One region of the Devosia sp. SL43 genome, then DNA from elsewhere that is predicted to be linked to it. Evidence: predicted binding sites of a transcription regulator. Region 1 holds the regulator's gene; the other holds the start of a gene.

Evidence for each region. The regulator PhoB, encoded in region 1, activates phosphate uptake and scavenging genes when phosphate is short. The targets are predictions, from matches to a motif close to TGTCATNNANCTGTCAT.
Region 2: the regulator PhoB is predicted to act here: its motif matches at 5,099-5,115, upstream of phnC (phosphonate ABC transporter ATP-binding protein).

Annotation. Positions count from the first base shown of each region.
Region 1 covers NZ_CP063401.1:1,347,475-1,363,402, forward strand. The annotation lists gene pstC (phosphate ABC transporter permease subunit PstC) at 1-90, shown strand, start outside; gene pstA (phosphate ABC transporter permease PstA) at 93-1,457, shown strand; gene pstB (phosphate ABC transporter ATP-binding protein PstB) at 1,528-2,310, shown strand; gene phoU (phosphate signaling complex protein PhoU) at 2,333-3,043, shown strand; gene phoB (phosphate regulon transcriptional regulator PhoB) at 3,199-3,900, shown strand; gene IM737_RS06675 (DMT family transporter) at 4,120-4,611, shown strand; gene IM737_RS06680 (DMT family transporter) at 4,608-5,030, shown strand; gene IM737_RS06685 (MFS transporter) at 5,034-6,659, opposite strand; gene chrA (chromate efflux transporter) at 6,845-8,083, shown strand; gene IM737_RS06695 (putative bifunctional diguanylate cyclase/phosphodiesterase) at 8,109-10,406, opposite strand; gene IM737_RS06700 (FecR family protein) at 10,449-11,504, opposite strand; gene IM737_RS06705 (aminotransferase-like domain-containing protein) at 11,692-13,023, opposite strand; gene IM737_RS06710 (rhodanese-like domain-containing protein) at 13,131-13,559, opposite strand; gene IM737_RS06715 (aminotransferase-like domain-containing protein) at 13,791-14,993, shown strand; gene IM737_RS06720 (aldehyde dehydrogenase family protein) at 15,204-15,928, opposite strand, start outside.
Region 2 covers NZ_CP063401.1:3,829,021-3,844,948, reverse strand. The annotation lists gene dinB (DNA polymerase IV) at 1-414, shown strand, start outside; gene phnE (phosphonate ABC transporter, permease protein PhnE) at 777-2,114, opposite strand; gene phnE (phosphonate ABC transporter, permease protein PhnE) at 2,114-2,947, opposite strand; gene phnD (phosphonate ABC transporter substrate-binding protein) at 3,255-4,163, opposite strand; gene phnC (phosphonate ABC transporter ATP-binding protein) at 4,225-5,043, opposite strand; gene IM737_RS18765 (DapH/DapD/GlmU-related protein) at 5,303-5,914, opposite strand; gene phnL (phosphonate C-P lyase system protein PhnL) at 5,911-6,612, opposite strand; gene phnK (phosphonate C-P lyase system protein PhnK) at 6,819-7,595, opposite strand; gene IM737_RS18750 (alpha-D-ribose 1-methylphosphonate 5-phosphate C-P-lyase PhnJ) at 7,592-8,467, opposite strand; gene IM737_RS18745 (carbon-phosphorus lyase complex subunit PhnI) at 8,464-9,555, opposite strand; gene phnH (phosphonate C-P lyase system protein PhnH) at 9,557-10,156, opposite strand; gene phnG (phosphonate C-P lyase system protein PhnG) at 10,158-10,613, opposite strand; gene phnF (phosphonate metabolism transcriptional regulator PhnF) at 10,690-11,415, shown strand; gene phnN (phosphonate metabolism protein/1,5-bisphosphokinase (PRPP-forming) PhnN) at 11,418-11,981, opposite strand; gene IM737_RS18720 (alpha-D-ribose 1-methylphosphonate 5-triphosphate diphosphatase) at 11,978-13,126, opposite strand; gene IM737_RS18715 (extracellular solute-binding protein) at 13,329-14,666, shown strand; gene IM737_RS18710 (ABC transporter permease subunit) at 14,740-15,624, shown strand; gene IM737_RS18705 (ABC transporter permease subunit) at 15,634-15,928, shown strand, end outside.

The sequences.
Region 1 (15,928 bases):
GCCTTGGGCCTGACGCTCTTCGTCATCACCCTCTGCCTCAACGTCTTCGCCCTCTACATCGTCCGCCGCTTCCGGGAGCAGTACGAATAATCATGACCGACATGCTCTCCACTGGCCACCAGGCCTCAGTCGAACGTACCAAGCTGATCCGCGCCGGCCTACGGAAGCGTCACCTTACCGAGAACGTCTTCAAGGGCCTAGGCCTCGCCGCCATCATCGTGGCGCTCGGCTTCGTCGCCCTGCTGTTTGTCGATATCGTCCGCCGGGGCGCTCCCGCCTTCACGCAGTCCAACCTGCATCTGTCGGTCACCTTCGATCCCGCGATCATTGGTGTCGAACCTGCCCCGGTTCGTACCGATGGCCAGTCCGATGCCGATTTCCAGGCCGCCAACCTCAAGTGGCAGCGTGACCTGGCGATGCTGAACTGGAACAAGGTCATCGAAGCGAGCCTGCGCGCCGCAGCGCCGGCCGGCTTCGAGATCGATACCAAGGACCTGCTGGCCATCGCCGAAACCGATGCCCGCCATCAGGTGCGCGAGCAGTTCGTCGCCGATCCATCCCTGCTCGGCAAGACCGTAGAGGTCGACGTCCTCGCGTCGGCCAACGCGCAGAACTGGATCAAGGGCAATATCGACCGCTCGCTGCCCGACACCCAGCAGCAGCTCTCCGCCCCGGCCCGCGCGCTGATCGACGAAATGGTCGCCAGCGGCGCCATCAGCAACGGCTTCGCCTGGTCCATCTTCACCAACGTCGACAGCCGCTCGGCCCCGGCCTCCGCTGGTCTGCTCGGCGCTTTGGTCGGCACGCTGTGGATGATGCTGGTGGTGATCGTCCTGGCCGTGCCGATCGGGGTGGCCTCGGCCATCTATCTCGAGGAATTCGCGCCAAAGTCGCGCATCACCGACTTCATCGAGGTCAACATCAACAACCTGGCGGCAGTGCCCTCCATCGTCTTCGGTCTGCTCGGCGCCGCTGCCTTCATCAACTACATGCACCTGCCCATTTCGGCGCCGATCGTCGGCGGCCTGGTGCTGACGCTGATGACGCTGCCCACCATCATCATCGCCACCCGCGGCGCCCTGCTCGGCGTCTCCCCGGCCTTGCGCCAGGCTGCGCTCGGCATGGGTGCGTCCAAGACGCAGATGGTGTTCCACCATGTGCTGCCGGTCACCTTTCCGTCGATCCTGACCGCAACCATCCTGGGCGTCGCCCACGCCCTCGGCGAAACGGCTCCCCTGCTGCTGATCGGCATGAAGGCCTTCGTCGCTGCCGTGCCCGCTACGCCTTTCGATCAGGCCACCGCCCTGCCGGTCCAGATCTATCTCTGGCAGGGCAACGAAAACCGCAATTTCTTCGAACCGCGCACCGCCGCCGCGATCATGGTCCTCCTCCTCGTGATGATCCTGCTCAACGGCGTCGCCATCTATCTGCGCTCGCGCCTCGAAAAGCGCGCCTAGCTAAAGGAAGCATCAAATGGATATGGTCGCCGGCAAGATCAAAATGACCCAGCAATCAGTGAACACCGCAATGAACCCGACCGACATGCTCGAACGCCAGATTCGCCTGACTGCCCGCGATGTCACCGTGCATTACGGCGCCAAGCAGGCCTTGCATGGCATTTCGATCGACATTCCCGATCGCGCCGTCACCTCCTTCATCGGACCCTCGGGCTGCGGCAAGTCGACCTTCCTGCGCTGCATCAACCGCATGAACGACACGATCGAAGGCGCCAAGGTCGGCGGCACGATCAAGCTCGACGGCGAGGATATCTACGATCCCGCGCTCGACGTGGTCGAACTGCGCGCCCGCATCGGCATGGTCTTCCAGAAGCCCAATCCGTTCCCCAAGTCGATCTATGAAAACGTCGCCTACGGCCCCAAGATTCATGGCCTTGCGCGCTCCAAGACCGACATGGACGAGATTGTCGTCTCCTCGCTCCGCAAGGCGGGCTTGTTCGAAGAGGTCAAGGATCGCCTCAACGAGCCCGGCACCGGGCTTTCCGGCGGCCAGCAGCAGCGTCTGTGCATCGCCCGCGCCATCGCCGTCGGCCCTGAAGTCATCCTGATGGACGAGCCTTGCTCTGCCCTCGACCCCATCGCCACCGCCATCATCGAAGAGCTGATCGACGAACTGCGCGAGAACTACACCATCGTCATCGTCACCCACTCCATGCAGCAGGCCGCTCGCGTTTCGCAGAAAACGGCCTTCTTCCACCTGGGCAATTTGATCGAGGAAGGCGTCACCGAAGACATCTTCACCAACCCGGTCCACAAGCAGACCCAGGACTATATCATGGGCCGTATCGGCTAAGGGCCGGGAAGAGGAAGCTACTATGGCCAATACCGGCACCGACCACATCGTTCAGTCCTATTCCGACGAACTCACCGCCCTCGCCCAGACCATCGCCGAAATGGGTGGCCAGGTCGAAGTCGCCATCGAGAACGGCACCAAGAGCCTGCTCAAGCTCGACCGCGAGCTGGCCGACCTCACCATCATCGCCGACCAGCGCATCGACGACATGCAGCGCAGGATCGACGACATGGCCGTGTCCATGATCGCCCGACGCCAGCCCATGGCATCGGACCTGCGCGCCATCGTCACCGCCATCCATGTCGCCTCCGATCTGGAGCGCGTCGGGGATATGGCCAAGCAGCTGGCCCGCCGCTCGCTCAAACTCGAAGGCATGAGCCTGCAGCCCACCTTCTACAATGGCGTCAAGAACATGACCGCCCTGGTGCTGCGCCAGATCAAGGAAGCGCTCGACGCCTATTCCAACCGCGACTCGGCTCGCGCCATTGAAGTCTGCAACCGCGACGACGAAGTCGACGCCATGCATACCTCGCTGTTCCGCGAACTCCTCACCTACATGATGGAAGACCCGCGCAACATCACGCCCTGCACACACCTTCTGTTCTGCGCCAAGAGCCTGGAACGTATCGGCGACCACGCCACCAACATCGCCGAGCGTGCCTACTACCTGCAGACCGGCAAGCAACTGACATCAGACGTGCAGGAACTGCACCGCACCCAGATCAAGGCCTGACGTCACGCACGCCAGCCGCAACACCCACCGGGTCATTCCCGCGAAAAGCGGGAACCTCCGTTGCCTCTAAACAGAGGTCCCCGCTTTCGCGGGGATGACCTGGAGATGAAACAACGGTCGGCGTAGCCGGCCCGCACCCCGACGGGAGCCACTCCATGCCCGCCACTATCCTCGTCGTCGAAGACGAAGGCGATATCGCCATCCTGCTGCGCTACAACCTCGAAGCCGAGGGTTTCCGCGTCGTCACCGCGGAAACCGGCGACGAGGCCCAGCATGCCATCCAGGACAAGCTGCCAGACCTGATCCTGCTCGATTGGATGCTGCCCGAAATCTCCGGCATCGAACTCTGCCGCCGCCTCCGCGCCCGCGATGAAACCGCCCGCGTGCCGATCATCATGCTCACCGCCCGCGGCGAGGAAGAAGAACGCGTCCGCGGCCTCGCCACCGGCGCCGACGACTATGTCGTCAAGCCCTTCTCCGTTCCCGAGCTGATCGCCCGCATCCACGCCTTGCTGCGCCGCGCCAATCCAAACCTGGTCACCGCCGCCCTCAAGGTCGGCGATCTCGAGCTCGACCGCACTACCCACCGCGTCCGCCGCGCCAACCGCGACGTCCATCTCGGTCCCACCGAATATCGCCTGCTCGAATACCTGATGCGCCATCCCGGCCGCGTTTATTCGCGCGAGCAACTGCTCGACGGCGTCTGGGGCAACGACGTCTATGTCGACGAGCGCACCGTCGACGTCCATATCGGCCGCCTCCGCCGCGCCATCAACCGCGGCCGCGAGAGCGACCCCATCCGCACAGTCCGCGGCGCCGGCTACGCTTTCGACGAACGCTTCGCCCAGGTCGCCTGAGCAAGAGTACCCCCACCTAGCCTCCCCCTGAAAAGGGGGAGGAATCCGGCTGGTGCCTAGCCTCCAATTGTGCCGCAAACTCAATCGGTCCCTCCCCCTTTTCAGGGGGAGGCTAGGTGGGGGTATTCTTTCTTCCCCCCGTCCCCGTCCCACATAGCGTCTTGGCACACTCACCCGACTGGCCGATTGTCCTCCAGCAATCCCCTCCGAGTCGTCCCCATGTCCACCGCCTCCACCCCACGGCCCCAGCCCCTCCACCTCATCGCCGCCTTCGCCAGCGGCGGCTTGCTGACCCTGATGGTGTTCCTCAACGGCGAATCCGGCCGCACCGGCGGAGCACTGTTCTCCTCCTGGCTCGCCCACGGCACCGGCACCCTCGCTGCCATCGTCCTGTTGGCGCTGCTCTGGCGCACGCGCTCCAAAGTCGCGCCCGGCACCGCCAACCGACCACCACTCTGGGCCTATCTCGGCGGCCTGTCCGGCGCCGTGACCGTCATGCTGACCTCGACGGCAGTCAATTCCCCGCTGGCTGTCGCCGGCACGCTGGCCCTCGGCCTTGCCGGCCAGGTCGCCTTCAGCCTCGCCGCCGACACGCTAGGCCTGTTCGGCCTGCCGCGCCGCCGGCTGGATTTGCGAGACATCGGCGCCATCGCCCTGATCGGGCTGGGGAGCCTACTGATCATCCTTCTCGGTCAGGGGAGCGGCGCATGATCCTCTTCGTCTTTTACGCGGTGCTGGCCGGCGTGCTGGTCAGCCTCAGCCGCCAGCTCAACGGCCGCCTGGCCCTCTCGACCACGCCGCTTATTGCCTCGTTCTGGAACCACCTGGTCGGCTTTGCCCTGCTCACGGTGCTGGGTCTGGTTATCGGCGGCCTGATCACCGAGGGCGCCATGCAGACCCCATGGTGGGCCTTCCTCGGCGGCCCGGTCGGCGTCATATTCGTGGCATCCGGCAGCTGGCTCATCGCCCGCATCGGCGCCATCAACACCGCCCTGCTGGTCATCGGCGGCCAGATGGTGTTCGGCGTCATCTTCGACCTGCTGCGCGGCGCGCCGGTAACACTCTGGGCCAGCGCCCTCGGCGTCGTGCTGATCCTGGGCGGCGTGGCCCTCACCCAGCGGCCGCGCTGAGGTTCAAACCTCCGGCATATCCCGCAGCGGCGTGTCGTCCTCCAGCGGCACCGTCTGCCGCTCGATCATCCGGTGTACCTTGGGCAGACCCTCTCCGCGATGCAGGGCCCGCAGCGCCTCGATATTGTCCGCGTCCGCCTTGGTCCGCCGCATATTGTGCCGCACATAGTCCACCCAGGTCGGCACATGGTAGGTCTCGACCCAGATGTCGGGCCGTTCCAGATCGCGCAGCAGGCCCCATTGCCGCGCCCCGTCGCGAATGCGGATGCGCCGCCGATCCGCCATCAGCGCCAGGAATTTGAGGATATCCTCCTGCGCGATCTCATAGTCGATCATCACCATGATCGGCCCGCTGCGCGGCCGCAGATCGAGCTTCAGCACCGGCTCGTTGAACGTATTGAGCGGGTTGAGATCGCGCTGATCGAACTGTGCGAGCGGCAGTCGCAGTCCCACCACCGCGCAGGCCAGCAGCACCCATCCGGCCATGGCCAGCGCCCAGTCCGGCCCCACGGCGTCGGCGCTCAGGCCCCAGACCCAGCTCCCCGCTGCCATGCCGCCAAACGTTGCCGTCTGGTACAGCGACAGCGCCCGCCCCACGACCCAGCGCGGCGACGACAGCTGGATCGACACATTGAACAGCGACAGCGACAGCACCCAGCAGGCGCCCGCCGGCAACAGCACGAAGTGGCTGAGCACCGGATCGCGGCTGAAGCCCAACCCGACGCAACTCACCGCAAAGCCGATGCAGGCTGCCCGGACGATCACTTCATTGCTGAAGCGCTCGCGGACCCGCCCGTTGAGAAACGCCCCTCCGATGGCCCCCAGCCCGAAACAGCCCAGCAGCGTGCCATAGACCAGCGCCCCGCCGCCGACATATTCGCTCGCCACCGACGGCAGCAGCGCCAGCACCGCCACTGCGCCGAAGCCGAACAGGAAACCGCGCAGCAGCACTGTCGTCAGGTTGGGCGACAGCGACACGTAGCGGATGCCCGCCCACATGGCGCTGGCGAAATTCTCGCGCGGCAACCGGTTCGCCGGCCGCTCCGGCTTCCAGCGCGTCAGCGCCACAATCAGCGGCAGATACGACACGGCATTGACCGCAAACGCCGCCGCAGCTCCCGCCAGCGCCACGATCAGCCCGCCCACCGCCGGGCCGACGCTGCGCATCATATTGAAGCCCATCGAATTGAGCGTCACCGCCCCCGGTAGATCGCTGCGCGGCACGATATCGCCCATCGACGCCTGCCACGACGGGTTGAACAAGGCCGTCCCGCACCCGATCAGGAAGGTAAAGCCCAGCAGCAGCCACGGATTGAGCAGCCCGAATATCGCCATCGCCGCCAGCGCCAGCGACACCACCATCATGCCGACCTGCGCAATCAGCATCACCGTGCGCCGATCGAAATTGTCGGCCAGCGCCCCCGCCGCGATCGAAAATACCATGATCGGCAACGTCGTCGACGCCTGCACCAGCGCGATCATGTTGTGCGAGTCCGTCAGCGTGGTCATCATCCAGCCGGCACCCACCGACTGCACCAGTCCACCCAGGTTCGACACCAGCGTCGCCAGCCACAACAGCCGGAAAGTCTCGTGCTTGAATGGCGCCAGCACGGACGGTCGATCAGCCATCTCGCATCCCTTTGTTCGCACCGACTGTCTAGGACCGGGCCGGGCGCGATGCAAGCACACCAGGCGTGCTCATGAGTGCAAGCGCACTGGCAGAAGACGGAAATCTACAAAGGCGCCGGACTGTCATTGATAGCGCATACGAACCCTCTAGTCTGTCAGGCGACGACGATCATGGGCGCCGACAATTGACTGAAACCGATTCAGCCGTTCCCCGACCCACCGTGAGGGCTGCTCGAGCGGGTGAGGTTTTCCGCGCCTTCCTCAAACTCGGCTTGACCTCGTTCGGCGGCCCCATCGCCCATCTCGGCTACTTCCGCGACGAGCTGGTTGTTCGCCGCAAATGGATCGACGAGGCCGGCTATGCCGACCTCGTGGCGCTCTGCCAGTTCCTGCCCGGCCCGGCATCGAGCCAGGTCGGCTTCGCTCTCGGGCTGCTGCGGGCCGGGCCGGTCGGCGCCTTGGCGGCATGGACGGCTTTCACGCTCCCTTCGGCCCTGATTCTCGTGTTGTTCGCCTATGGCGCAGCTTGGTTTGGGGGGGCGATCGGCTTGGGCCTGCTGCATGGCCTGAAGATTGTTGCCGTCGCCGTTGTCGCGCAAGCGGTCTGGGGCATGGCGCGAAACCTTGCCCCTGACCGGGAGCGGGCGAGCATCTCCGTGGCCGCCTTACTGCTCGTCATCCTGCTTGCCGGCGCGATTGGGCAGGTGGCAGCCCTGATCTTGGGTGGCTTGGCCGGGCTGTGGCTGTGCCGAGGCGCTCCCGTTGCCACCGCAGGTCACCTGACATTCCCCGTATCGAAACGGGCCGGACTGATCGCCCTCGCTCTATTCGTCCTGCTGCTGGCTCTTCTCCCGGTCCTTGCCGCAACGACCGCCTCGCAGGGGGTGGCTCTCTTCGATTCCTTCTACCGGGCGGGCTCGCTCGTGTTCGGCGGCGGCCATGTGGTTCTGCCTCTGCTGGAAGCCGAGGTGGTACGCCCCGGCTGGGTGAGCACTGACGCCTTTCTGGCTGGCTATGGCGCGACGCAGGCCATGCCGGGCCCTCTGTTCACATTCGCTGCCTATCTCGGCGCGGTCATGGGGCCTGCGCCTGACGGCATTGCCGGGGCCATCATTTGCCTCATCGCCGTATTCCTGCCCGGCTTCCTGCTGCTAGTCGGCGCGCTTCCCTTCTGGGACGCTTTTCGTGCCCGCCCGGTCGCGCAGGCCGCAATGCGCGGCGCAAATGCTGCCGTCGTCGGTATTCTCGGGGCCGCGCTCTACAATCCAGTCTGGACGAGCGCAATCCTCGGCCCGTACGACTTTGCCCTCGCCTTGACCGGTTTCGTCCTGCTGACCGTCTGGAAGGCCCCGCCATGGATCGTAGTGGCGCTATTGGCCCTGGGTGGAATGGGCCTGAGCCTGCTCCACCCAGCCATGCCCTGAATCGGGGGCCGCCGATTGTAAGGAATTATGCAGCGACGCCATCTTCAGTGACAGGAAGGCTGCCCGGTCTTCCAAACAAGTAGCCCTGAGCCACATGGCATCCCAGCGAAGTCAGCTGGTCTAACTCAGCCTCCGTTTCCACGCCCTCCACCACGATGACCAACCCAAGCCGCTGACCAAGCGACACGATCGCTTCCATCACGCCGGCGCCACGCCGGTCACTCAACTGGCGCACGAAGCTCTGATCGATCTTGAGCTTGTCCACCGGCAGGCCGGACAAGTGGCTCAATGAAGAGTAACCCGTTCCGAAATCATCGATGGCAATCTGAGCGCCCATCGATCGCAGAGCATCCAGCGCCGGCCTGATCTGGTTGCCTTGATCCACGAACAGGCTCTCGGTTATTTCGATATCCAGCCGATCGGCGGGAAAGTCGGTGGCTTCGAGGGCCGAGCGAACCATGCCGACCACGTCACCTCTCTGAAACTGAATCGGCGACACATTTATCGAAAGCCGACCGCCCCATCCTTGAAGCATCGTTCGCCGGCATGCCTCGGCGAACACCCAGGCACCGAGCTCGATAATGGTGCCGTTTTCCTCAGCCATAGGAATGAAGTCTGCGGGCGAGACGGGTCCAAATCTGGTGCTGTTCCACCTGAGCAGTGCTTCAACGCCGACGACGCGCCTTGTCCGCATATCGACCTGGGATTGAAAGGCGATGTCGAGCTCGCCGTTGGCTATTGCCTGTCTCAGATCGATGTCGATCAACTGGCGGCGGCGCAATTCAGCTTCGAAGCTGTCGTCGTAGTCACAGCCCTTCTGGCCAAGGTTGCCCGCGGCGGCCAACGCTATCCGCGCGCGCTGTAGGCCTGGGCTTGCTCCGACCGCATTTGATATTTCGCCGCTCGCGCCCCACCGTAGTTCCAGCGCCACGCGGTGCTGGCCAATCTCATATGGCTGTTCAATTGCCGCCAAGAGACTGTGGATCTCGGCATCGTCCGGCCGACGAAGCCATGACATCGCAAAGGCGTCGCTTTCGATTCGCGCCACCATCCCTGGGGTCAGTTCCCGTAGCCGGGCATGAGCCATGGCAATGGCCGCCTCGACAATCTCATAGCCCAAGCTTGCACCGGCGGCATCCAGCCGATCGAGTCTCAACAGCACGATCCAGAGAGGCGTGCCGCGATCCATAATCGCATCCAACGCGTCGATCCACGCCGTTCGCGACATGGCGCCGGTTCGGATGTCGTGGTTGGCGAGATAGGCCAGACGCGCTCGCTGCTCGCGTAACTGGCGGTGTCGGACGACACGCTCATCAAGCAGCCGAAGCACGATTAGGGACAATAACCCGACATGCACCGGCATTGTGGCTACGTCGATCTTCAAGATGGTAAGTGCCAGCAGTGCCGCCAATTCTACAGCGACCGCGACAGCCGCGAGAACGCCGGCAACCTTTGGCACGCTGGCGCGTCGGAACACGGTGACCCCGAGCACCAGGAGCCCGACAAGACCCAGCGCCGGCCAGATCGACAGGTTTAGCAGTGCTCGGTCGAGTTTGAGGGTTTCGGCCGCGGCGATCTGCACCATGGGCCCCGGCACGGTTCCGAAACGTGGGACATCAAACAGATCGTGCAGTTCTATGGCGCTGGCACCGACCACGACCTGCCGGTCTCGCACCAGAGCGGGGTCCACCGCGCCGTTCAGAACATCAATGGCAGGAATACGAACGATCTGGCGAAGGTCGATGGAATAGTCGATCCGGATCGTCTGGGGTGACGCGCGTGTTGGCGAGAACACCACAGCAACTGACGTGGCCACCATCCCGGGCACGCGGGCGGGGACAGCACGAACCATACCGCTCTCCAATGCCTCGACATTGGCCAGAACGGAATCGGCATATTCAGCGAATTGGGGCAGCGGCTGGTTGATGACCAGCGCTCCTTTGGCGTCAGTTTGGCGAAAGGTGCTGAGAAAGACGTAACCACCGGCCCGCTCCAGGCTCGCCGCAAAGGCATCATCCTCAGGTGGCGTCGAGGCCGCGCTGAAGTCGATATCGAGGGCCACTTCATAGGCGCCCAATGCCATCAGGTTGTCGATGAGTTCGCCGTGAATGGACCGCGGCCAGGGCCAGAGGCCGACCTCGGCGAGGCTGCGCGCATCAATATCGATGAAAACAATGTCGCCACTGGGGGCCCGATCACTGGCAGCGAACCTGACCTCGGCGAGCTTGGTATCTGCGGCGGACCAGAAGCCCATGACGCTGGTTGCTATGACCGCAAGAAAGACCGCGGCGCTTGCAAACCACCGCGCTAACAGAGTGGTCATCTCAACTCGCCTTCTGGCGGCTATTGGTATGCATAGCTCGGATCAGTCACCCTGCTTGCCATTTCCATTGCCCTGGCCGTTTCCGTTGCCCTGGCTGTCGTCCTCGTCCGCGCCCTCGTCCTCGTCGCTCTGACCGTTCCCATTGCCCTGGGCATTCCCGTTGGCCTGGCCGTTCCCATTGCCTTGGCCGTTTCCGTTACCCTGGCTGTCGTCCTCGTCCGCGCCCTCGTCCTCGTCGCTCTGAGCGTTCCCATTGCCCTGGGCATTCCCGTTGCCCTGGCCGTTCCCATTGCCTTGGCCGTTTCCGTTACCCTGGCCGTTCCCATTACCCTGGCCGTTCCCGTTACCCTGGCCGTTCCCGTTACCCTGGCCGTTCCCGTTGCCCTGGCCGTTCCCGTTACCCTGGCCGTTCCCATTGCCCTGGCCGTTCCCGTTACCCTGGCCGTTCCCGTTGCCCTGGCCGTTCCCATTGCCCTGGCCGTTCCCGTTACCCTGGCCGTTCCCGTTGCCCAGGTCTTCGTCTACAGCCACAGGAGTGCCTGCAAAGGTAAAAATCTGAGCGCTGCTCCCGCCAATCACCAAAAGTGGCGCCTCATCCGTCACCGTGGCTTCCTGTCCGGGACGAATATCCGCGACAAGACCGTTTTCAGGATCCTGAACCTGCACCACACCGCGTTCAACATCGACCGTTGCACTGTGGGCATCAACCGTGACGACGAATTTGGTGCCTTTCACCACGGCGGCAAGATATGGCGTCTGTACGGAAAAGTGCTGCACATTCCGGCGCTCGACCTCTGCCGTCACGACACCGCTATCTTGGATGATCGAGGTCATCATCTCGCTGCCAGCATCCCTGATCTGGATCTGTGTATTCGCGCCAAGGCTGACCGCTTCGGCTCCGCGCACCAGATCGACACGGCCGCTCACGCCCGTTCGGACAAGGATACCGTTTTGGACGACATGGCCGCGGGACAACGGGAGCCAGGAGCCGTCAACTTGATAGTTGGCTTCGCCGCGAACCCGATCAACCGTCCAATCTGCCCCTAAGCAAATCGGGACGAGCAACAGCGACAGTACAACAACAATTGCGCGCAGCATGGCAGGCTCCTCTAACCTACCAATTGCTCTCACGCCACCATTGCAAGCTGATTAAGATTTGCGCGAAGCACTGCCGATGCCTCAAGTAGGTTAATGGCTTAGGTATAAAGCCTTGGCATTTACAATTGTTCAGAATTGCGCCGCCCTGCGCCGTCTGGGAGGCCAATGCCACGCCTTCACCCTGCCCCTAAACCACCACGTCCTCGTCGCTCCCCAATATTCCCCCGATCACGTCCAGCGCCCGCGCCAGCGTTCCGCGCGCCGGTGGCGCCATTATGCAGAGCCGCACCCCCGAGACGGGCACCTCGCCCACCTGGGCTGCCGATGGCGGCGTGATCCGCACACCGGCCTCGCTTGCCCGCCGTGCGAACTGCTCCGCCTTGAGAGGCGGCATGGTCAGCCAGACATGCGGCGCCCCACCGGGCATGGGCACGTCAACCAGACCCAGTGCCGCCTGCACCATCTGCAGCCGCGCCAGCCCTTCCGCGCGCAACGTCGTGGCCGCCTCGGCGGCCAGCCCCGTCTCGATCATCGCTGCCGCCAGCTCGCCGATATACGGCGTCAGCCCCCAGCTCTCCGCCCGCATGCGCTTGCGCACCGCCGCCAACATCGCGGCCGGCGGGGCTATCACCCCCAGCCGTATCAGCGGCGTCAGGCTCTTGGAGAAGCTGGTGACATAGAATGTCCGCTCCGGCGCCAGCTCGCGATAGGTCAGCCGCCCCTTGGCCGCATAGACCCCATAAATGTCGTCCTCGACGATGACGGCGTCGTGCCGCGTCGCGATGTCAGCCAGCGCGCGCCGACGCTGCGGCCCGGTCTCGAAACCCAGCGGGTTCTGGCAGACCGGGGTCGTGTAGATGATCTTCGCGCCGGTCGTAGTCAGCGCGCGGTCCAGCGCCTCGGGCAGCATGCCGTCCCCGTCATGCGCTACCGGCGCCATGACCATGCCCAGATTGGCCGCCGCCGCCAGTGCGCCGGGAAACGTGGCACTCTCGGTCAGAATGACGCTTGATCGGTCCTTGAGCGTCGCAAATGCCAGGTGCAGTGCTTGCTGCGCTCCGTTGCAGAGCAATATCTCGTCCGATCGCAGCGCGGTCCGCGTCTCGCTCAGCCACCCCGCGACCAGTCCGCGCTGCCGTTCCGTGCCGCTGAGGTCGCCATAACCACCATGGGCCAGCGCCAGCGCATGACGGTTGGCAATCTCGGACGCTTCCGCCATCCTCGCGAGCCCGACCACCGGCGGCGGCGCATTGATGGTCAGGTCCATCACTCCGCCATCATCGGCATCCGCCTGCCCCAGCACGAAGGTGCCGCGCCCGATCTCGCCGCGCACTACGCCACGCGCGCTGAGCGTATCGATGGCCCGGGTCACGCTGCCGATGGAGACCAAAAACTGCTGCGCCAACTGTCGATGTGTCGGCAGCCGTTCGCCCACCCGAAAGCGGCCCTCGGCGATCGCGGCTTCCACGGCGCCGGCCACCTGCTCGTGAACTGGCTGACCATTATCAGGCAGATGCATTGTATCCCTATCGAAGGAAATTGTATCACTCATTGAGTCGACACTATCTCCGCCACCGGTCCATTTGTCCACGTGACCAATCGGTGCATGCCTGGTGTCACAGTCCGTTACCCAATTGCGGCAATCTGCGGCTCTGCATCAAGACCTGCGCTAAACGCCAAACCTTCGTCGGCCCAGCCGGTGATCCCGCCGATCATCAGCTTCACCTTGCGTCCCAGTCGCGCCAGCTTCAGCGCCGCCTGGTCAGCCCCGTTGCAATGCGGCCCGGCGCAATAGACCACGAACAGCGTGTCCTCCGGCCATTCCGCCACGCGCTCCTGGGTGATCTGCCTGTGCGGCAGATGCAGCGCCCCCGGCACATGTCGCCGCGCATAGGCCTCGGGCGAGCCGACAACATGCAGCAACACGAAGTCGACATCCCCGCTCTTCAGGCACGCCGCGACATCGGCACAATCGGTCTCGACCGACAGCCGCCGTGAAAAATGCTCCACCGCCACCCCAGGCGCCGCCACCGGATACTCGCTCACAAAGCTCATTCGTCGTCCCTTCCTCGATTTATCCCCGACGCTCCCACAGCGCCTATACTGGCTTCAGACCCTCGGCCCATCGCCCATTCCACCGCGAAACACCCGCCGACCCGCTCGCTGACGCCGCACTCACCGCTGCGGCAGGCGCTCCATCTATGCAGTTCCGCCAACAAGGTCAACACTATTGACATAACAATATCTTCATGATTGTATCGTGCGTATCATTGCATGGTGAGACAAATGACGCCAGCCGATTTTCGCCTCTCCGCCCGCGCCCGGTCCATGAAGGCGTCGGAAATCCGCGAACTGCTCAAGCTCGTGGGCCGCCCCTCGATGATCTCCTTTGCCGGCGGCATTCCCGATCCCGGCCTGTTCAACGTCGCCTTGTTCCAGGACGCCTGGCGCGAGGCCTTCAGCGGTCCGTCCATCGCCCGCGAGGCCCTGCAATATTCCACCACCGAGGGCTATCCGCCGCTGCGGCAGTGGCTGGCCGATCACATGACGAGCCTGGGCGTTCCGGCCGAGGCCGACAACATCCTCATCACCTCAGGTTCCCAGCAGGGCCTTGATCTGATTGGCAAACTGCTCCTCGACAAAGGCAGTGCCGTGGCCACGCATCGCCCAACCTATCTGGGCGCGCTCCAGGCGTTCTCGGCCTTCGAGCCGACTTTCTCATCCATCGACGCCCCCCAGCCAGTCGGCGACGCTGCCGCCCGGCTGCTCTACCTCGTGCCCGACTTTGCCAACCCGACTGGCCTGACCATGAGCCGTGCCGCCCGCCGCGCCGCGCTCGAACAGGCCCAGATACTCAATGCCGTCATCGTCGAAGACGCCGCCTACACCGCCCTGCGCTACGACGGCGAAACCGTCCCGCCCATCGCCGCTCTCGACGCCGCGACGGCGGGCTCCATCGAAGGCACCCGCACCCTCTATTGCGGCACTTTCTCCAAGACCCTGTCGCCCGGCCTGCGCGTCGGCTGGATCAGCGGCCCCAAGGCGCTGATCCGCAAGCTGGCCATGCTCAAGCAGGGCGCCGACCTGCATACCGCCAGCTTCAACCAGATGGTCATGCATCAGGTGGCCATGGCGGGCTTCGACACGCAGGTCGAGCGTATCCGTGCCGTCTATCGAACCCGCCGCGACGCCATGTTGGCCGCGCTGGATCGCCATGCACCGCTAGGTGTGCGCTGGAAGCGGCCGGAAGGCGGCATGTTCATCTGGCTCGAACTGCCCGAGCATATCGACGCCGCGAACCTGTTAAAGCAGGCCATCCGCCGCGACATCGCCTTCGTCCCTGGCGGGGCGTTCTTCCCCGATGGATCGGGGCGCAACACGTTGCGGCTGAGCTTCTCGCTGAGCGATGAAGCCCAGATCGAAGTGGGCATATTCAAGCTGTGCGAGTTGATTGGTCAGCAGGGGTTGGCGCGGGCGGTGAGTGTTTAGAGCTTGGCCGCGTCGGCCATCTTCAGCTTGCCCCACCCACCGGCCGTCACCCTCGGGCTTGACCCGAGGGCTCTCTACTTGCTGAGCGCCCGGTAAGTGTAGTGCCCTCGGGTCAAGCCCGAGGGTGACGATCGAGTTTTGGGCAGGGTAGTGGGAAAGGCCCCTCACCCCACCCTTGATCCCGCCCCGCAAGGGGGAGGGAGTCGACTGCTAACCCGCTGCCGTATAGGCCGTCTTCACCACGGTGAAGAACTCGGCCGCGTACTTGCCCTGTTCGCGCGAGCCATAGCTTGAGCCCTTGCGGCCACCGAACGGGACGTGGAAATCGACGCCAGCCGTCGGCACATTGACCATCACCATGCCGGCCTCGGCATTGCGCTTGAAGTGCGTCGCATACTTGAGCGAGGTGGTGACGATGCCCGCCGAGAGACCGAATTCGGTATCGTTGGCCGTGAACAGGGCTTCCTCGTAGTCCTTGACCTTGATGACCGCAGCCACCGGCCCGAAGATTTCTTCGCGCGCGATGCGCATCTGGTTGGTGACCCCGGTAAACAGCGCCGGCTGCAGGAAGTAGCCTTCGGTCGGTGCATTGACCCGCTGGCCGCCTGCACGCAGTTCGGCGCCTTCATCCTGGCCGATGCCGATATAGTCCATGTCCTGCTTGAGCTGGCTTGGATCGACTACGGGCCCAATCTCGGTATCCTTGGCCAAAGCATCGCCGACGCGCAGGTTCTTGGTCCGCTCGCACAGCGCATCGACGAAGGCATCGTGAATGCCCTCGGTTACGATGACACGCGACGACGCCGTGCAGCGCTGCCCGGTCGAGAAGAAGGCCGACTGTGCCACGGTCTCGACCGCAACCTTGAGGTCAGCGTCATCAAGCACGACGGTCGGGTTCTTGCCGCCCATTTCGAGCTGGAACTTGCGACCCACCT
Region 2 (15,928 bases), 1.7 Mb from region 1:
TCCGGCCGCACTATCACCGTCCGCGTCCGCTTCGCCGACATGCGCGCCGTCACCCGCGCCATGACACTGGGCGCGCCGGTTTCGGCAACCACCACCATAGCCGAAATCGCCGAGGAACTGGTGCGCGGCGTGCGGGACGAGCACCCGCATGAGCGCGACATCTCGTTGCTCGCCATCTCGGTGTCGCACCTGGTCCCTGACCAGGCCATGCAGTTCGAATTCTCGCTCGGCGGCCCCGATGATGCCCGCCGCCCCGGCACCCGCACCGGCGCCGCCCGCCGCCAAGCCGACGGCGCCATGGACAAGGTCCGCACCCGCTTCGGCTGGGACGCCATCGGCTACGGCTCGGTGGTGCTGGAAGCGCCGAAATCGGTGCCGGACGCATTCCGGGAACTGGCGGAGAAGCAGCTTTGAGCCCTCTTCACCTCTCCCTTTGGGGGAGAGGTCGACCCTCTTGGGTCTGGTGAGGGGGCCTTCCCCAAGCACATCACCCAGTAAAGGCCCCCTCACCCGGCTCTGCGCGCCGACCTCTCCCCCGAAGGGAGAGGTGAAGAAGGCTTCGGCTGAGCACCGATCTCTCAGTCGGGTCTCCCTCCCCCTTGTGGGGGAGGGAAGCGAGATAGGACTTGGCGTTCGCTAAGTCCGTTGAATCGAGCAGGGTGGGGGTATCTCTCCGCGAGTCCGATGCGCGCGTGGCCCACCCCCTCCCTTGATCCCTCCCCTCAAGGGGGAGGGTGTCGACTGGTGGTACGGTTCCGCACGCAATAGGAAAGTACTCAGTGCCCCACCGGCCCGATCAACCTCGACCGGATCGCGTTGGAGATATTGTCGAACAAGAACACCACCAGCAGGATCAGCAGCACCATGTATGCGACCTTGTCCCAGTCCGAATTGGTGCCCATCGACTCCAGCAGTTTGAGCCCGATGCCGCCCGCCCCGACCGCACCGATCACCGTGGCCGAGCGCGTGTTGCTCTCCCAGAAATACAGCGATTGCGACACGAAGACCGGCAGCACCTGCGGCACCACGCCATAGCGGTTGAGCGCAGCCGGGCTGGCGCCGACCGACTTCATACCCTCGCGCTGCTTGTCGTCCACATTCTCCAGCGCCTCGGCATAGACCTTGCCCAAGGCACCGGTGTCAGTGAAGAAGATCGCCGCAATACCGGGGATCGGTCCGGGGCCGAAGCCGCGGGTGAAGAACAGCGCCCAGATCAGCATGTCGACCGAGCGAATGAAGTCGAAGAAGCGCTTCATCAGCCAGTTGGCTGGGCGGTTGGCGGTGATGTTGCGGGCGGCAATGAAGGCCAGAGGAAAGGCCAGGAGCGTTGCGAACAATGTGCCGACAAAGGCCATAACCAGCGTCTGCATGAGCTTGGCCAGGATGTCGGCATGCTGCCAGGCCTGGTTGTTGAGCCATTGGTCGAGCACGAACTGCGCGTTGGACATATCCGGATTGACGCGCTCGCCGTTGAACATCAGGCCGATGCTGCCGAACAGGTCATGGCCCCAGAGTGGCGATTTCGGATCGTAGAGCCAGTTCGCCCAGCCGAAGAAGCGGCGCTGCACATAGACCTGGTTGTCGCGGATTTCCGCCTGCCCGGCAAAACCGAAATCCACCAGGACCTTCTGACCATCCTGCACGATGGCAGGAGGCACCTCAGATGGCGCCAGCGCCGCATCCGGCGTGATCGTAATCGGATAGACCTGGCCGTCGACGATAGCATCGACTTGCGTGGTGGTGATGTCGAGATAGTCGTCGCGCCCAAAGGTGACGGTCAGGCTGCCGTCTTCGTTGGGCGTGAGCCAGTCGATGGCGGCACCCTCGGGATATTGCCCCCGGCTCGACCATTGTGGGGTGATGGTTCCATCTTCGCCAAAACGCAGGCGCGGCGTGGCGCGCCAGGAGAACCAGTCCTGCAGATAGATCGAGGCGCGATCCCATTTGCCGTTCTGGATGGCCGGCCCGACATTGAAGAAGAACCAGCAGAAAATCAGGTAGAGAACCGCTGCGCCCAGGCCCAGCGGCAGACCCCAGCGCCTGAAGACGTTCTGCTTGAACACCTCGGGATACTTGTCGTGCAGGCGCTTGGTTTCGGCGATGGAAATACTCATCACGCGGCTCCCCGACCCAGTTCGAAGCTCTGCTTGCCGACCAGGCGTGTGCGCAGCCAACCCGAGAATTGGTCGATCGCGATGATCGTCACCAGCAGCAGGATGATGATGGCGTAGGTCTTGGCCGCATGGTCGCGGCCGATCGACATGCGGAACGCCTCGCCGATACCGCCGCCACCCACCGCACCGATAATGGTCGACGCGCGCACATTGATCTCCATGCGCAACAGGGCGTAGCTGACGAAGTTGGGCATAACCTGCGGCACGATGGCGAAGCGCACGCGCTCCAGCCAGGTGGCGCCGACCGAGCGCAGCCCCTCGTCTGGCTTCATGTCGGCATTCTCGACAACCTCGAAGAACAGCTTGCCCAGCGCGCCGATCGTGTGCAGCGACACCGCCGCTATGGCCGCTATCGGTCCGATAGAAAGAACGGCGGTCAAAAGGCCGGCGATGACGATTTCGGGGAAGGCCCGCATCACTTCCATGATGCGCCGCACCACCCAGCGCACCGCACCCGCGCCAACCAGGTTGGTGGCCGCGAAGAAGCACAGGCAGAAGGCCAGGCCACCGCCGATAATGGTCGAGACGATGGCGATATTTACGGTGATGACGAGCTGGTAGATGTAGTTGGGAATGTAGAAGCTGTCGGTCAGGTAGAGCCGCTCTGACGTGTAGTCGAACTTCTGGCTGCCGTCGTAATAGGGCGACTCCAGATCGAACATGGCCCGGACGATCTCGAACGGATCTTCCGGCACGAAGGTCTTGATGAAGTCGAACATATAGGGGAGGCGTTCGATGAACTTCCCCGAATTGGCAGCATTGGCATAGCCCATGGCCAGCACCAGCGCGACCACCACACCCAGGACGATCAGGATCGAATGGACCCGCCGCATCATCACCTGGCCGCGATAGTGCTGCAGCAGGGTTTGGTTGGCGGGCGAGAGGTCTTGGGCGATGTCGGCCATTGCAGTGGTATCTCCACAAACCCGATGTCATTCCGGCGTAGGCCGGAATCCATGTCCGCATCTCCGAGCAATCTGGATGTCGCGGATGACCACGGACCTGGATCCCGGCCTGCGCCGGGATGACATTGCAGGCGGTTGAGGCTACGGCGACAGGCGCCGCCGCAGCCCCAGATAATCAGCCGCCGATGACCGACTTACGGGCGTCGATGATGGTCTGGTACATGTCGACATTGGCGTCGACGAAGTTGGTGTAGCCGCCGGCGGTGAAGGCGTCGAAGCACGCGAAGTCGGCTTCCGGCAGGCCCTTGAAGAAGGCGGTGACCTTGTCCTTCATCTCGGCGGGCAGCTTGTTGGAGACCATCAGAGGGCCGTTCGGGATGATCGGCGACTGCCAGACTTCCACCAGGTCGTCCATGTCGAGCAGGCCCTTGTCGACCATGATGCGCAGGTTGCCGGAGGTGTAGCCCTCGGCGAAATCGCCCTGGCCCGAGCCGAAGGTGGTGCCGACATCCCAGGTGCCGTCGAGCACGCCCAGGACGAGGTTTTCGTGGCCGCCGCCAAAGCCGGTTTCGCTGTAGAACTCGGCGATCGGGGCGCCGAGTTCGGCAGGCAGGGCGACGTTGGGAACCAGGTAGCCCGAGGTCGAATCCGGATCGGCGAAGCCGAGCTTCTTGCCCTTGGTCGAGGCCAGGTCGGTGATGCCCGAATCCTGACGGGCGACCATGATCGTGTGGTAGCCGGTCGAGCCGTCTTCCTGCTGGGTGGTCAGCACCGGGTCAACGGCTTCCGGATCCTGCAGGTAGATGGCGGCATAGGACGAAGCGCCCATGATGGCGATGTCGATAGTGCCGCCGAGCAGACCCTGGATGATGCCGTTATAGTCCGGCGACGGGAAGAACTGCACTTCGGACACGCCCGTTGCAGCCTTCAGCGGCTCGGCGACGCATTCGGAACGACGCAGCTGGTCGGCTTCGTTTTCGCCGCCATCGAGGCCGATGCGCAGGACGGTGACGTCCTGAGCGAAGGCAGCTGATGACATGGTGAGGGCCACGGAGGCTAGCAGGATCTTGCGGAGCGCGGTCATGGATATCTTCCTTTGGTGACGCGGGGTTTGTCGGCGGACCCTGATGGGTCGCGGAACGGGGCTAAGGCGCTGGTTGAGCGCTTGATGTCTTGAGGGTGATCGGCGAGATTGACGTCGACGTCATCGCTTCCGAGAAGGCCTCCTTGAGGCCGTCGGCGCCGTAGATGGTGCGGGCGACATCGGTGGTCAGCTGGTTGGGCGTGCCGTCAAACACCACCTTGCCCTGCGCCATGCCGATGATGCGCTCGCAATAGGCGCGCGCGGTATCGAGCGTGTGCAGGTTGGTGATGACGGTGATGCCCTCGGCATTGATGTCGCGCAGGCTGTCCATGACGATCTGCGCATTGCGCGGATCGAGACTGGCGATGGGCTCGTCGGCCAGGATGATCTTGGGGGCCTGCATCAGCGCCCGGGCGATGGCGACGCGCTGTTGCTGTCCACCGGACAGCGTCTGAGCCCACTGCGTCGCCGTCGCCGCGATATCGAGCCGCTCCAGCGCCTTGAGCGCTTCGAGCTGTTCCTGGGCGCTGAACATCTGCAGCAGGTTGAGGACTGGATTGCGACCATTGAGCCGGCCGAGCATCACATTGGTGATGACATCGAGGCGCGGCACCAGGTTGAACTGCTGGAAGATCATGGCGCAGTCACGCTGCCAGTTCCGCAGCTCCTGACCGCGCAGTTCGGACGTGCGCATGCCGTCATATTCGATGTAGCCCGACGACACATCGGCCAGCCGGTTGATCATGCGCAGCAGCGTCGACTTGCCAGCGCCGGAACGCCCGATGATGCCGACCATCTGGCCCTGCGGGATTTCAAGGTTCACGTCGCTGACGGCAAGCTTGTCACCGAAGCGTCGCGAAACATTGGAAATCTTGAGCATCAGCCGCCCTCGCCGTTGAACTGCGGCAGACCTAGGGCGGGGCGATGAAGCTAGGATAACGGTTGGGTGACGGTTCGGTGACTATGCACCGGAGCGGTGAGGTGGGTTGTCACATGCTGTGGGGAGCACGACCTACCAACCCCCACCAGCCGTCACCCTCGGGCTTGACCCGAGGGCTCTACACTTGCTGCGCGTCTGGGAAGTTCAGTGCCCTCGGGTCAAGCCCAAGGGTGACGATCGGAGTATGAGCGGAACCTGCCTACTCATACTTCTCCAAAAACGCCTCAATCCCGAGCTTGCGAAAATCCGGCAGCGCCCGGTGCAATTGCTCGTGGCTCCAGTCCCACCACTTCATCGCATCCAAGCGTCCCGCCACATCGTCGCTGAACCGCTGCTTTATCGTCCGCGCCGGCACGCCCACGGCGATGGCAAAATCCGCCACATCTTTCGTCACCACCGCATTGGAGCCAATGATCGCCCCATTGCCGATGGTCACGCCAGGCATGACGACTGCGCCATGCCCGATCCAGGTGTCGTGGCCGATGGCGATGGCGTTGCTCGCCCGCCATTCGAAGAACTCCGCCTCATCCTCCTCGCCCTCGAAATACTGCGCGGCGCGGTAGGTGAAGTGGTGCAGTGAGGCGCGGTGCATTGGGTGCATGCTGGCATAGATGCGCACATTAGCGGCGATATTGGCGAACTTGCCGATTTCGGCATAGGCGATCTGCGTACCACCCACGCAGTAGGAATAGTCACCCATGCTGGAATGGCTCACGCTGCAGCCTGCGCCCACTTCCGTGTAGCGGCCCAGCGTGGACTGGGTCACCTTCGCGGCGGGGTGAATGGAGGGCTCAAGTCCAAGCTTTTTCATGCCGCCACCTTCGGTGCAAAGGCCGTCACGTCGACAACGCGGTCCGCCACCTGCACCCGCACATCCTCGTCGTGGAAAATCCCCAGTAGCGCGACGCCCGTTGCCTTCTTCTCGGCGATCATTGCGACAACCACGGCTCTATTGGTCGCATCGAGCGACGCGGTCGGCTCGTCGAGCAGCAGCACCGGATGGTCGGTGATGAATCCCCGCGCAATGTTGACGCGCTGCTGTTCGCCACCCGAGAACGTCGCCGGCGGCAGGCTCCACAGCCGCTCGGGCAGGTTGAGCCGTGCCAGCAGTTCGCGGGCCCTGCCCTGCGCCTCTGCTTTGTCGACGCCGCGGATCACCAGCGGCTCCGCCACCACATCCAGCGCCGAAACGCGCGGTACGGTGCGCAGGAACTGGCTGACATAGCCGATCGAGTCCCGGCGTAAGGTCAGCACCGTGCGCGGATCGGAGGCCGCCAGATCGACAGCCTCACCGTGATGCTGGATCACGATGGACCCGGCGTCGATGCCGTAATTGCCATAGACCATCTTGAGGATCGAACTCTTGCCCGCCCCCGATGGCCCGCCCAGCACAACGCATTCGCCTGGCTGGACTTCGAAATTGACGTTCTCCACGACGGGGAGGATCACCCCATCGCGCAGATGCATGGTGAAGGTCTTGGCGAGATTCTTTACCGACAGGGCGGTCATGACACGTGCTCCGAAGTTTCGGCTCTTGCACCCACCCTCCCCCTTGTGGGGAGGGAAGCGAGATAGGACTTAGCTTCAGCTAAGTCCGTTGAATCGAGCAGGAAGGGGGTATCTCGCCGCACGCGCAGTGCGAGTGGCTCCACCCCCTCCCAGCCTCCCCCATCAAGGGGGAGGTGCCGTCCGGCGGTTGGTGCTGGCATGGTGCCTCACACCTGCAAAATCGAAGACACGAGCAGCTGCGTATAAGGCTCGCGCGGATCGTCGAGCACGCGGTCCGTCAGTCCGGCCTCGATCACCCGGCCGTCCTTCATCACCATCATGCGATGGCTCAGAAGCCGCGCCACGGCGAGATCGTGGGTCACGACGATTGCCGCCAGCCCCAGCTCACCCACCAGCCCCCGCAACAGATCGAGCAGGCGTGCCTGCACCGACACGTCGAGCCCGCCCGTCGGCTCATCCATGAACACCAGCCTTGGCCCGGTGACCAGATTACGCGCGATCTGCAACCGCTGCCGCATACCACCCGAAAAGCTGCGCGGCTGGTCGTCAATACGGTCGGCTGCAATCTCTACCCGCCCGAGCCAATCAAGCGCCGTCTCGCGGATGCGGCCATAGTGCCGGTCACCCACCGCCATCAGCCGCTCGCCCACATTGGCGCCGGCCGACACCGTCATGCGCAAGCCATCCGCCGGGTTCTGGTGCACAAAGCCCCAGTCCGTCCGCACCAGAAAGCGCCGTTCGGCCTCGCTGAGGTCATAGATGTTGCGCCATTCGCCATCGCGCATCCGGTAGAGGGTCCGGCCCGAGCTTGGCTCCAGCGTCGCTGACAGGGAGTTCAGCAACGTGGTCTTGCCCGAGCCGGATTCCCCCACAATGGCCAGCACTTCGCCTGGCCAGAGCTCGAAATTGACATCGGCGCAGCCAAGCCGGCTGCCGTAATACTTGGTCAGGTTCTCGACCCGAAGCAGTGGTTGCTCGCTCATTCCGCCGCCTCCTTCACACCCAGCGTGCCCACATGCCCGGCCGCCCGCCGTTCTTCGCAATTGTCGGTGTCCGAGCAGACATACATGTGCCCGCCGCGGTCATCTAAAATCACCTCGTCGAGGTACACCTGCTCAGCACCGCACAGAGCGCAGGGCTCGGCAAAGTGCTGGATGGTGAAGGGGTGGTCTTCGAAATCGAGGCTCACCACTTCGGTATGCGGCGGCACGGCATAGATGCGATGCTCGCGCCCGGCGCCGAACAGTTGCAGCGCCTCGCTCATATGCATCTTGGGATTGTCGAACTTGGGCGTCGGCGACGGGTCCATCACGTAGCGCCCCTCGACCTTGACCGGATAGGCATAGGTCGTGGCGATACGGCCGTGGCGCGCGATATCCTCGTAGAGCTTGACGTGCATCAGGCCATATTCCTCGAGCGCATGCATCTTGCGCGTCTCGGTTTCGCGCGGCTCGAGGAAGCGCAAAGGTTCGGGGATCGGCACCTGATAGACCAGGATCTGCCCCTTGCCGAGCGCCTTCTCGGGAATGCGGTGGCGCGTCTGGATGATAGAGGCTTCCGCCGTATGCGTGGTGGTTTCCACCTGCGCCACCTTGGCAAAGAAGGCGCGGATGGACACCGCATTGGTGGTGTCGTCCGCCCCCTGGTCGATCACCTTGAGCACATCGTCCGGCCCGATGATCGACGCCGTCACCTGCACGCCGCCAGTGCCCCAGCCATAGGGCATGGGCATTTCGCGTGATGAGAACGGCACCTGGTAGCCGGGAATGGCGATGGCCTTGAGGATGGCCCTCCGGATCATCCGCTTGGTCTGCTCATCGAGATAGGCGAAGTTGTATTGGGCGACGGCGTTCATTCCGCAGCCTCCTGCATCTCATCTCGCGCCTCATGTTCGGCCCGCATGCGCCGGATCAGGTCCAGCTCCGCCTGGAAGTCCACGTAATGCGGCAGTTTCAGGTGCTCGACGAAGCCCGTTGCCTGCACATTGTCGGAATGGCTAATGACGAATTCTTCGTCCTGCGCCGGGGCGACGATGTCCTCGCCGAACTCCCGCGCCCGCAGTGCCCGGTCGACCAGCGACATGGCCATGGCCTTGCGCTCGGCATGGCCGAATACCAGCCCGTAGCCGCGGGTGAACTGAGGCGGCACCTTCGCCGAGCCCTTGAACTGATTGACCATCTGACATTCCGTGACCCGGATACGTCCCAGATTCACGGCAAAGCCCAGCTCCGGCACATCGAACTCGACATCGACTTCGCCGATGCGGATTTCACCGACAAACGGGTGCGTGCGGCCGTAACCGCGCTGCGTCGAATAAGCCAGGGCCAACAGGAACCCTTCGTCGCCGCGCGCCAACGCCTGCAGGCGCAGGTCGCGATCGAGCGGGAAGTCCAGCGGCTCGCGCGTCAGATCGCCGACGTCGCGATCCGGGTCGGTTTCTCCATCGGGCTCCATCAGCCCCTGGCGCCCAAGCAGGTCGGTGACGCGCGGCGCCTGTTCGGCATCGGCCTCACGCTGTACCGGCGGTGGCACATCGCCATGCACGATCGAGGGATCGAGCAGGCGGTGGGTGTAGTCGAATGTCGGCCCCAACATCTGCCGGCCAGGGAGGTCCTTGAACGTCGCCGAGATACGGCGTTCGATCAGCATCTCGCCGGTCTCGACCGGCTTGGAATAGCCGAAGCGCGGGAGCGTCGTGCGATAGGCGCGAACGAGGAAGATCGCCTCGATCAGGTCGCCCCGCGCCTGCAGCAGTGCCAGGGCCGCCAGTTCCTTGTCGTAAAGCGAGCCCTCGCCCATGGCACGATCGACGGCGAGCCCCAGTTGCTCGACGATCTGGTCGAGGCGCAAAGCCGGTACCGAGCGGTCGCCGCGACGGCGATCGGCGAGCAAAGCATGGGCATTGGCAATGGCGGCTTCGCCACCCTTTACGGCTACATACATCTCAATGTCCTTCCGTGATCCGGGTCGAGCGCGGCAGACCCATCACCGCACCATCCGCTACCAGCAGCAGGTCGATGCCGCGCGGGAACAGTTCGCGGTTATCAGCCCACTGCGCGACGAAATCCCCGGGCAACCCAACCGGGCTAATATGTCCGTGGCCCTTGATCCCAGGTCCGCGCGTGATCAGCGCGGCACCGCCATCAAGCGCCTCGACAGCCAGCACGATCGTGGTCGAGCGATCGGGATATTCCTGCGTGCCCAGGTTGAACTGATCGAGGCGTGGCAGATGCGTGTCGCCGGTGGCGAAGGCGAACGCCGCTCTGCCCGGCTCACGCACGATGGGCGCGCCGGCGTGAAAGTTCACGAAATCCAGAACGGCGGTGTCAGACCGCAACCGATCGTCCAACCAAATGCTGGTGTCGTGATCGCTCAATGTTAGCAGTACGCTAGCCAATTCGGCCTGAATGCTACCGCCAATCGACTGAGGTGTGACGAGATTTTGCACCGTCCCGGGGTTGGCCAGCGCATCCATGACGGCACGAAAGACGGTCTGCGACTGCAGGACCGGGTCGGCAAAACCGCCGTCAAGAACCATGTCCATTTCAGTTATCCCCGCGCACCATGGTGAAGAAGTCGACCCGCGTGGCGGCGGACTCATCGCGGCGCTTCTGGTCGTCCGCCTCAGCAAGTGCCTGCAGCGGCGCAATGATTTCGGCCTCCACCCGATCAGGGTCGCGCTGCCAGAGCGCATCGATCACGGCGATCACCTCGGCCTTGCCGGTGTCGCGGCCCAGGCAATACCCGTGCCCCACTTCGCCCGTTACAATGCGCACGCTGGCCCGGCTTACGCTGGCCTCGCCCATGTTGAACGGCGCCCCGCCGCCGCCAGCCCGGCCGCGCACCATGACGAGGCCAACCTCGGGTCCCCGCACCTTGCTGTGCCCAGGCTTGTCGGCCCAACGATCCCAGAGCTCGGCCAGAGCTCGCGCAGGAGCGGCAGCGAGCACGTCGAGAGCCGCCTTCCTGGCTTGTGCATTCTGCGAGAGTGCTGCGTGCATACTTGCCTCGATTTGTCTAATGAACTAGACAACTAATGTCCTGAGTCCGGTGCTACTCTCCTCGTGTGAAAATGCAATGACAGTTTTGAAAGACGAGCTTGGCGGCGTCGCCCTCTGGCGCCGCATCGCCGATGCCATTCGCCTCGATATTATTGGTGGCAAGCTGGCCAGCGGCGATCGCCTTCCCACCGAAGCCCTTCTGGCGGAACGCTTTTCCGCCAATCGCCACACCGTGCGCCGAGCCCTGGCCGTGCTGGCCGAGGAGGGCGTAGTTGGCGCCGAACAGGGTCGCGGCACCTTCGTGCGCAGCGCCAAACGGCTCAGCTATCCCATTGGCAAACGCACCAGATTCACTGAAGGGCTCGCCGGACAGGCCCATCACATCGGAACCCAACATCTTGGCGCCAGGCTCGAAAATGCCACCGCGACGATCGCCAAGGCACTGGCCATCAGGCCCGGCGAGAAGGTCACCCGCATTGATGGCGTATCCTCCGCCGATGGTCGCCCGATCTCCCGCGCCACCACCTGGCTGCCCTATCGTCGCTTTCCCGATATCGGCGAGCGGATCGAGCAGTTGCACCGCATGACGGCGGTGTTTTCCAGTTACGGCATAGACGACTATTCCCGGGCCTCAACCCGCATCTCGGCCCGCCATGCAGACGTAGAGGAAACCAAACTACTGGGCCTGGCGCCGGGTGCGATTCTGCTGGTGTCCGAGGCTGTGGACGTGGATTCGGAAGGCAATCCAATATCTTACGCGCTAAGCCGCTTTCCGGCGGAGCGGATGGAGTTGGTGGTTTAGGTCTAAGCCCGAACGCCCATCCGCGCCGCATCTCCCAGCAGCCGCACGAACTGCGTCCCTGCGGCCTCCAGCGCTCCCGAATTGTCGATCTTCACGGTCCTCGCCGGCAGCTTGTCGCCGACCCGGCGGTCCAGCCGGCCCTGGATCGACTCCGCTGTCTCACGGCCGCGGTTTGACAGGCGCCGCTCAATCACATCGCGTTCCGCCGTCACGAGCACGACAACCGCATCTGGATAGCGCTCGACCAGCGCCGGGATCACCGCGCGCGACAGGTTGGCCACCACCACCCGGCCTGCTTTTAGGTCGTCCTCGAGCCCTATCGGCAACCCGTAGCGCAAGCCATGCGCGTCCCAGTTCAGCGCAAAGGCCCCGTCCTGCTCGGCGGCGGCAAAGCTCGCCACATCCATGCTGTCATGGTCCTCACTGCCGCCATCGGCCTGCCGTGTCACCACGCGACGGACGAAGGTCACCCTACCGCTGGCCTCCAGCCGCTCGCGGGCAAAGCCGATCAGACTGTCCTTGCCGACGCCACTGGGTCCGACGACAGCGACAAAGGTTCCGCTCATATGACCCGCTGCCCCTCGCGCCAGACCGTCAGCACGATCGGAATGCCGTCTTCGACGCGCAGATGCACGAAGTCCGCCCGCTTGCCGACGGCAATCTCGCCGCGGTCATGGAACCCACCTGCTTCGGCCGGTCGCTTGGTCACCATCTGAACGGCCTTGGGCAGGCCAACACCTTCGACAGTCTCGGCCAGGCAGAATGCCGACTGCAGCATCGAGAAGGGAATGTAGTCCGAAGATAGAATATCGAGCAGGTCATGCTCGGCCAGCTTGCGCGCCGAGATATTGCCCGAATGCGAACCGCCGCGAACGACGTTCGGTCCGCCCATCAGGATAGCCATGCCCGCCTGGCGCGACGCCTTGGCGGCTTCGAGCGTGGTGGGGAACTCGGCGATGTGCATGCCCAAGGCCTCGCCCTCTTCGACATGCTCGCGCGTGGCGTCATCGTGGCTGGCCAGCACGATGCCCTTGGCGTTGCACATCTCGGCAATGGCCCGGCGCGTGGGGCCGGCATAGGCCTGCGACTGCTCGTTGCGGCGACGCACGAAGGCGTCGAAATCCGCGTCGCTCATCTTCTTCTTGCCCTGATAATAGGCGCGGCAGGCGTCCATGCTGGTGAATTGTCGCTGGCCGGGCGCATGGTCCATCAGCGAAGCCAGTCGCACCGCCGGATCGTCCTTGAAGAATTCGAAGGCCTCCATGCAATCGGGTGAGGACACTTCACAGCGCAGATGAATGTGATGCTCCGCCCGCAGCCGCCCGGCGCGCATGCCGGCCGCAATGGCGTCGGCCAGGATGCGCATATCCGGCGTGCCCATATCGGTGTCTTCATCGAGACCGACACGGATGGCGTCTAGCACCGTGGTGATGCCCGAGGCGGCAATCTGCGCGTCGTGCGCCTGCACCGCGGCCACCGGGTTCCACCGTACCCGCGGCCGCGGTGCGTAGTGAGTTTCGAGGTGGTCGGTGTGCAGCTCGACGAGGCCCGGAATCAAGTAATCCCCCTCGAGATCGATACCGGTCCGGCTGGGCGTGCCGATATCGGTGACCACCCCGCCATCCACGCGCACTGAACCCTCCAGCACCTCGTTGGCCAGCACGATCCGGGCATTGGTAAGGACGAGTTCACCGAGGGCGATGGTGTTCATGAGCGGACGATTTCCTGCGCTGCTTCTGATCTATCTGCACGCCTGCGCTAACCGAAGTTGATGACAGTTTGGCGACCGCAATGTGGTCATCCAGACGTCACGCAACTGTCGGTTAATGGTCACGGCTCTGCAAGGCAAACGTCAAACAGCGCCACTAGAAGTCCGGCCGCCCCTAGGCATTCCCTATCGGAGACAGGCCCAAATGAACCGCACCACGCTGCTTACCGCAGCCTCCACCATCGCCGTGCTCGCGCTGGCAACTCCCGCCATGGCCCAGACCAAGTTCGAGTTCTGGTATGGCCTGTCCGGCGATCTGAGCGATCGCATCCAGGACATGTGCAAGGACTTCAACGCGTCGCAGGCCGACTATGAAATCGTCTGTGTCAGCCAGGACAACTACGACGCCAACCTGCAGAACACCATCGCGGCCTACCGCGCCAACAAGCAGCCGACCATCACCCAGATCTTCGACGCCGGCACGCTCGACCTGATGCTGTCCAAGGCCTATGTGCCGGTCAAGACCGTGATGGCCGACGCCGGCCTCGACGTGGACTTCGGCGACTATTTCGCCGGCATCGCGTCATACTATTCGACCTCGACCGGCGAACTGCTGTCGATGCCGTTCAACTCTTCGACGGCGATGATCTATTACAACACCGACGCACTGGCCAAGGTCGGCTTCGAAGGCATTCCGTCCACCTGGACTGAAGTCGAGGACGTCGCCCGCAAGATGAAGGCCGCCGGCTATGAATGCCCGGTCGCCTTCGATCCGGCCGGCGTCTGGCAGTGGTACGAGCAGTTCTCGGCCATTCACAACCAGCCCATCGCTACCAAGGGCAACGGCTTCGGCGGCCTCGACGCTGAAATGGCCGCCAGCCAGGGCCTGTTCGTCGACCAGCTGACCTGGATCAAGGCCATGTATGACGAGGGCCTGTTCGTCCATAAGTCCAAGGATGTCGGCCAGAACGACCTCGACGCTTTCGCTGCCGGTGATTGCCAGATTTTCTCGGGCTCGGTTGCCGGCCACGGCACCGTCACTGCCAAGGCTATCGAAGGCCTCAACTGGCAGGTTGCCATGCTGCCGATGCGTGAAGGCGTCGAGCGCACCAACAGCCTCGTCGGTGGCGCTTCGCTGTGGACCCTCCAGGGCAAGACCGAAGAAGAATACAAGGGCGCCGCAGCCTTCTACGCCTTCATCTCCACCCCCAAGCAGGCCGAATGGTGGTCGACCGTTACCGGTTATATCCCGGTCACCAATTCGGGCTTCGAGGCCATGAAGGCCAACGGCTTCTACAACGAAGCGCCGTATGCCGGTCGTGAACTGGCCATCGAGAGCCTGACCGCCACCCCGCCGACCGAGAACACCCGCGGCATCCGCCTGGGCAACTACGCCTCGATCCGCGCGGAAATGGTCAAGACCATCCAGGACGTGCTGTTCAACAACGCCGATCCCAAGCAGGCGCTGACCGACTTCGACGCCAAGGGCAATGACATCCTCCGTCGCTTCGAAGCCACCTATGCCGGCGCTTCGCTGCTGTAGTTCCTGACTCTCCTGGCACGGGCGGCAATCAGCCGTCCGTGCCTTCCTTCTTCAGCGATCCACGGAGGCGGCCATGGAACGACGCGCCTACTACAAGAACAAGACCCTGCCCTGGCTGTTGATCGCTCCGCAGCTGATACTTGTCCTCGTGTTCTTCTACTGGCCGACCACGCAGGCCCTGTTCTGGGCGTTTACGCTCGAACAACCCTGGGGCGGCGGCAATAGCTGGGTCTGGTTCGACAATTTCCTCGCGATCTTCCGCGACCGTGAATACTGGTCGACGGTGTTGCGCAGCGGTTTCTACGCCGTCGTGGTGACCGCCATTTCGATGGCCGTAGCGCTCACTTTGGCCGCTTTCGTTGATCGCGCGCTCAAGGGCACCAAGCTCTTCCAGTCGGTTTTCGTCTGGCCCTATGCCATTGCCGCGCCGGCCGCTGGCGTCGCCTTCCGCTTCATCTTCGCGCCGGAATCGGGGCTGGTCGGCTCGATCAACGAGATCTGGCCCGGTGTGTGGAACCCGGCAATCAACGGCGTGCATGCTTTGGCGATGATCATCATCTGCCATGCCTGGCTCGGCATCGGCTACAACTTCATCTTCTTCCTGGCCGCCCTGCAGATGATCCCGCGTTCCATCTCGGAAGCCGGTGCCATGGACGGCGCCCGCCCGGTGCAACGCCTGTTCGACCTGCAACTGCCGCTGATCGCGCCGACCTTCTTCTTCCTGTTCATCATCAACCTGATCTCGAGCTTCACCGACAGCTTCGGGCTGATCGACACGATGACCGAGGGCGGGCCGGTCGGCTCCACCGAGGTGATGGTTTACAAGATCTATTTCGACGGCTTCAAAGGGCTCGATTATTCGGGTGCTGCGGCCCAGTCGATCGTCCTGATGATCCTCGTCATTGCGCTCACTTTCGTCCAGTTCAAATGGGTCGAAAAGCGCGTCCACTACAACTGAGGACCGGTCATGATCGAACGCTCCCCCATCTTCGATATCGTCACTTATGCAGTGATGATCCTCGGCCTCTTCGTCGTCATCATGCCGTTCTGGATCACCTTCGTGGCCGGGTCGCAGTCGCTGACCGAAGTTAGCCAGGTGCCAATCGTGCTCTGGCCATCGACCCATCTGTTTGAGAACCTGCAGGAAGCCTGGACCCGTGCCGATCTCGGCCCGAAAATGCTCAACAGCTTCATCGTCGCGGTCGGCGTTACGGTGGGCAAGATCACGCTGGCGGCGCTGTCGGCCTTCTCCATCGTGTTCT